DNA from 2 places in the Synechocystis sp. PCC 7509 genome. Region 1 is predicted to be linked to the other one. Evidence: riboswitches for the same ligand, from Rfam matches in the RefSeq annotation. Region 1 holds a riboswitch; the other holds the start of a gene.
The links. A riboswitch is a leader RNA that binds a small molecule or an ion and turns the genes downstream of it on or off. The one in region 1 is predicted to bind cobalamin.

Region 1 (3,131 bases):
TACAGTTATTTAGCGATCGCCTCCGCAACGAACAACTAGAGGTACAAGAGGAGCTTTCTCTTGTCAGCGAGTTGATTCAAGAAGATATGAGCGGGATGGCTTTAATTAAAATCTACGCTCAAGAAGAAAATGAGCGTCGGGCTTTTAGTCAAAATAACCAAAGGCTTTTAGCTGCTAACTTAAAACTAGCCAAAACCCGCAATACTTTGTTTCCGCTTGTGGGCGGACTTGCGTATGTAAGTTTGCTAATCTTGTTGTGGCTAGGATCTAGTCAAATTATTTCTGGACAAATTACGATTGGTGATTTTCTCGAACTCTTAATTTATGTAGAGCGTTTGGTATTTCCTACAGCCCTTTTAGGCTTTACAATTACGGCTTACCAACGAGGGGAAGTTAGTATCGATCGCATTGAATCTATTTTAACTGTCACGCCCAAAATTCAAAACTGCGAACAAGTTATCCATTTACCCAAAGAGCAAGTAAAAGGCGAACTCAAAGCAGTTAATCTTAGCTTTACTTATCCTGGCGCTAAAACTCCAGCTTTAGATAATGTCAATTTAACGATTTCTCCGGGCGAAACTGTAGCTATTGTTGGTGCTATTGGTTCGGGCAAATCAACTCTAGCTAATGCAATACCGCGTTTATTAGATATTGAACCGGGACAATTATTTTTAGATGGGGTAGATATTACCCAACTTGACTTAGATTCCTTGCGTAGTGCGATCGCTTATGTTCCTCAAGATAGCTTTCTTTTTAGCACCACAATTAAAAATAACATCCGCTACGGCGATCCGGTAAGCGACCAAGCAGAAGTTGAATATAGTGCCAAAGTTGCCCAAATAGACGGAGAAATTCGCACTTTTCCCCAAGAATACAAAACTATCGTGGGAGAACGCGGAATTACTCTCTCTGGCGGACAAAGGCAGCGTACCGCTTTAGCTAGAGCAATGCTCGTAGATGCGCCCGTACTAATACTAGATGATGCCCTCTCTAGTGTGGATAATCAAACTGCTACAGATATCTTAAACAATCTTTCCCAAGGAACTAAACGCAAAACTGTGGTATTTATTTCTCATCAACTATCCGCCACCGCTACCGCCGATAGAATCTTAGTGATGGATAAAGGGCAAATTGTCCAAGCTGGTAATCATGGGGAATTGGTACAAAAACCAGGTTTATATCAAACTCTTTGGAATCAGCACCAATTAGAAGAAATATTGAAGTAGGGGCGCAAAGCATTGCGCCTTCTTGGGGATGGGTTTTAGGGAATATTCGGAGATTTCCCCTAACCCCCCTTAAAAAGGGCAGGAAAATATTAGAGTCTATCTTTTTATGGGAGTTGAGAAGGGATGGATAAGAAAGACAATTTAGTTAACGCAGCCATCCCCAAGTTGGTTTAGAAGTAGATTTGTTTAAACTTTTTACGAGCGGTTCTGGTTCGTCTTCTATCAGCATATCTTCTAGTAACTCTGTTACTTCTTCGCCGCTAGAAGAATTGTTTATCTGCTGCGATAAAACATTTAGTTCGCTATCAATAATCTGTTGGGCTTGTGCGTCGTTTTTTGTCGTTGCTAGTTGCGAATGTAATTCTAATAATCCACTGCGTAATAATGTTGTGTCTGAAGACTTGGGCAATTGTTTAACCATTTGTGTAATGGCTACTTGAGTTTCTTGGGCTACGGAAACCCCATTAACTGGCGCTGCATTTTCTGCGGGAGTGAACAGCATTAAAGCGGAAAATAGTAAACAAGTTGTACACATATTGTTACTTATCCTCAAGACTAATTAGCATTACATTCTACCTTTAGTTTTAGAGATCGCGCTTAGTGATAAGATAATTATTCGATCGCTTTTGGTGAAAATCACTAGAGGTGAAGGGAAAGTTCGGTGCAATTCCGACGCTGTTCCGCAACTGTGATGAGACTATCTAAAGTCTTTAAGTCAGAATGCCTGCGATCGCAAATAACTTACATTAATGTGCGAGGAACACTGGTTGTGAGAGCTACAAATAGTCTTAGTTTCGTTCAAAATCGGGCAATTGATTGGACTTTATCGTTACCCGTACAATTAACCCTTTATACTTCCCTATGCGCTTTAAGTGTGTGGACGGTATATTTTTCTACCTATCCCCCCGCCCACGATTCGATGCACTCCTTGCGCCACCACACCTTGACAATTAGCTGTCATTAAAGAAATGTCAAAATTTCAGCGCTCGGCGCTCATCATCACCGTTACAGGCTTGATGAGCCTGTTTTTGGTGGCAATTGTTAGCTTATCTCAAACACCAATCCCTAGGATTGAGCTAACTACAAGTCCACAAGTTGGAGAGTTTTACCCCTTTGAAGCCGAAGCTACAACGCCCCAAACGCCGACATTATTAACCTTAACTGCGCGAAATCCCGCCGGGGAATTGTTGGCAAATAGTTTATTTAAGATTGAAATATTTACACCGCCAAGCAATCCGTTTTTAGCTACCGATTTTCCCGTTGTGGAAGGTACTAAATTACTAGAATTAAATGCGATCGCCCCACAAGGTAAAGTACAATTTCAGCAAATGTTACCAATTCGGGGCAAATACAAGTTATTGGTAAATGTTACGCCGATTGCCAATCAATTTAGCCCCATTGAGCAAACTTTAACTTTAGATGTGCCAGAAAATCCGGTTAAGTATCGCAATTACGCGATTTTACTTGTAGTTTTGTTAGCGGTGGGAATTGGTGGCGGTTGGGTGATGGGCAAACAAGCTTTACCGCAAAGGGGAGAAATTGCCCCGGCGAAAGTGCGATTATTGTTAAGTGGGGCGGTGTTAGTAGCGATCGCTTGTTTAGTTGTCGTGAATGTCAGCGCCGAAGTATCCAAATCTCACCACCATTCCCACCCAGCGCCCTTAGAAACCGACGCTATTAATGATTCTGAGCTAAAAATCCAAATAAGCGGCGACAAGTACGCCACCGTAGGGAAATTAGCTAATTTACAAGTTAGCGCGATCGATCCAAAAACCAATCAGCCTGTAACAGATGTAACTTTTAAGCTCAAAACTACTCAACTAGAAAATAACTGGATAGCTTTTGTTTATCAAGGTATTCCCGATAGTACAGGCAAGTTAAAATGGCAACAACAATTTTTTGATG
Region 2 (3,131 bases), 3.3 Mb from region 1:
CTCCGCCGACGCACAAAAAAAAGGTTAAAAAGACGTGTATCTAATAAATTATTGAAGTCGTCAAGGCTTGGATATCAACACAGAAACTTTCTTCGCCAGTTAGTTTTGATCTGGCAAAAACTGATAATAGCAATTGCTCGAAAACTAGGTGGGCGTAATCGCTCAAAACAGCTAATAAAGTTATTAGCTGTTAAATAGAAGCGTTATTAAAAAAGCAATTTTTTAGTGTTTAGATCCAGTTGTCTGATAAGGATCGCTATAAACAGTAGTTGTTTGATGTTTAGCAAGCCTACCAGCTAAACCAATTAAACCTAACAATCCCAACCACCCCCAGTCAAAACTGCGATCGCTACTTGCTGTCGGGCTAGTTTGTTGATAAGTAGTGGCTGCTCCAGTATTTGTGTCTGTACCCGTTGTAGTGCTTGGTACGCTTTCAGTCGTACTACCTCCAGGAGTCGTCGTTGTAGTTGTTGTATCTGTCGTAGTACTACTTGTTCCAGGTATCGTCGTTGTCCCTGTTGTAGGACTTCCGGTTGTGCTACCTGTACTGGGGGTTGTGGTAGTGGTTCCGGTCGTGCTGGGGCTTGTGGTTTCGGTGGTTTCAGTGATTCCGGTACTACCTGTACTGGGGGTTGTAGTAGTTCCGGTCGTGCCTGTACTGGGGGTTGTAGTGGCGGTTCCGGTCGTGCTGGGGCTTGTGGTTTCGGTGGTTTCAGTGATTCCGGTCGTGCTACCTGTACTGGGAGTGGTTTCAGTGATTCCGGTCGTGCTACCTGTACTGGGGGTGGTGGTAGTAGTTCCGGTCGTGCTACCTGTACTGGGGCTATCTTGAGCAGAAACAGGCATTACTAGCAAAGTAGCAAAACCAAAAATAACAGCACTTGCCCAGACATTTTTAGATAGACTAGAAGACTTCATAAATTGTAGATTCCTTTTGTTCAACTTTTGTAGATTTTTGCAGGTAAAAATATTACTTTTACCTGCATTTAATCCGCCGCTTCATTTGCTCAATTAATATGTAGAGGAAATAATCTAATTTTTTCTTTACTCCTAAGCAAGTTCAGTTTAAAAACTTGTTTTGTGATTTAAAAGTTTTACCAATCAAGTCCCTGAGCCGAGACATTTATTACTTCTATGCTAATGATCGCTGCTTTCTTTAAAGCAATATTCCCCCCAAGGGCTGGTTTATAAAAAATTATCGCAGTTATAAGTAAAACAAATATTTAGGCGCAATTATGCTCAAAAGTCGCTGAATTGTTGTTGAATTTACAAATTTAGTTATTAAACAACTGTCAGCATATTTAGATAACTAAAAATTGTCGCTGATGTGCGATCGCCACAGAAAATAAATTAAAGTTGTTGAACCTCTAATCGCTGCAATTAATCGGTCATAAAGCTTTTTACCCCCTCCCCCGGATTTTGAATTAAGCTAAATCGGTTAAGATAACTAAGCAATAAAACGCTACCAGTGACAACTAGGGAAACTCCGGTGCAAGTCCGGGGCTGTGCCGCAACTGTAAACGAGTCTGTAATTGTCTTAAATTCAGTTACCGTTAGCCAGGATGCCGAAATTGTCACTAGCTCAATTTATTTCCTGCGTCGCACAGGAAAGGATAATTATTTTCAATGACTGCTATAAACACAACAAACTTAGAACATTCTCCGCCACCTCTAGAATTACCACCGTTACCGCTCCATCGTCCCTTACTGACAATTGGTCATGGCACTAAAGACGACTGCGGACGGCAAAGCTTTTTAGATTTTACGGCGGCTTATCAAGCCTTAGATATTTCTAGACCGGTACTGCCTTGTTTTTTGGAACTAACAGAACCAACAATTCAACAAGGGGTAGATTTTTGTGTAGAAAGAGGTTATACCGAACTATCTGTATTGCCTATTTTGTTATTTGCAGCTAGGCATAACAAATTTGATGTTACTAACGAATTAGATAGAGCGAGAATTCGGCATCCCCAAGTAAAGTTTCATTATGGGCGGCATTTTGGCATCAATCCGGGGATTGTGGAGTTATGGAAATCGCGGCTGGCGGAACTTGATGCTATGGATAAAAGCGATCGCGCGGATACAGTATTATTATTTGTTGGACGTGGTGCTAGTGACCCCGATGCCAACGGCGACTTGTACAAACTAGCCCGGATTCTTTGGGAAGGTAGCGGTTATTCCACCGTCGAAATCTGTTTTATCGGCATTACCCACCCTCGCCTAGAAGAAGGATTTCGCCGCGCTCGACTTTACAACCCCAAAAGAATTATTGTTTTGCCCTACTTTTTATTTACAGGGGTATTAGTCAAAAAGATTTTTGATCTTACTTTTGCCCAACAGGAGCAACACCCAGAAATAAAAATTGATTGTTTGCCAGAAATGGGCTTGCATCCGCAGTTATTTTCTGTGTTGCGAGAGCGAGAAATTGAAACTCAATTAGGTCAAGTGCAGATGAACTGTGAAATGTGCAAATTTCGTCTAGCGGCGGGAGTAAACAACTCTGACGGTCATGGACACCATCATCACCATCATGACCACAGCCACCCAGTCCCCGATCCTTATGCAGATATAGCTCAATATCATCAAAGAATCTGGCAAACACCGTAATTAAAAAAGGGAATATAGCGTTCTCTAAATCAATGGTGAACATAGTAGGGGCGCAATGCATTGCGCCCCTACGGTTTTATTCCCTTTTTGATTATTTAACGCCGACTTCTAGAACGACTGCGAGAACCGCTAGAACGACTCCCACTCCCAAAACTACCCGACGAAGGTCGCCTAACACGGCTGGAATTAGAATTACCAGAAGGACGTAAAGTGCTAGAGCCAAAACCAGAACCACTAGAACGGCTACCTGTATTTGAACTTGGCGAACGGCGTACCGTTGAAGATGACGGTCTTCTAATCCCGCCAGTAGTACGAAAATTAGTTCGATTTCTGACTTCCAAAGGTGGCGCATTGTAACGAGTCCGATAACTGGTGACAGCGCGATCGTAGGAATTACCATAACCGCCAAAACCTCTTAATCCGCCACCACCAGGCTGATAGACAGGTGGAAAGTAGTATTGGGGTCTAAATAGCAAGCTACCGATCGCCTGACCTGCCAAAGCGCCAGCAAAGGGACTCCAAAA

Region 2: another riboswitch for cobalamin. It lies ahead of SYN7509_RS0220355 (sirohydrochlorin chelatase); the one in region 1 lies ahead of SYN7509_RS28235 (CbtB-domain containing protein).

Annotation. Positions count from the first base shown of each region.
Region 1 covers NZ_ALVU02000001.1:820,404-823,534, reverse strand. Annotated here, with positions in the region: gene SYN7509_RS0204255 (ABC transporter ATP-binding protein) at 1-1,226, shown strand, start outside; gene SYN7509_RS0204250 (hypothetical protein) at 1,372-1,761, opposite strand; cobalamin riboswitch at 1,830-1,972, shown strand; gene SYN7509_RS28235 (CbtB-domain containing protein) at 1,996-2,190, shown strand; gene SYN7509_RS0204245 (hypothetical protein) at 2,195-3,131, shown strand, end outside.
Region 2 covers NZ_ALVU02000001.1:4,082,489-4,085,619, reverse strand. Annotated here, with positions in the region: gene SYN7509_RS0220370 (hypothetical protein) at 1-198, shown strand, start outside; gene SYN7509_RS30250 (WGxxGxxG-CTERM domain-containing protein) at 223-918, opposite strand; cobalamin riboswitch at 1,419-1,584, shown strand; gene SYN7509_RS0220355 (sirohydrochlorin chelatase) at 1,627-2,607, shown strand; gene SYN7509_RS0220350 (hypothetical protein) at 2,703-3,131, opposite strand, start outside.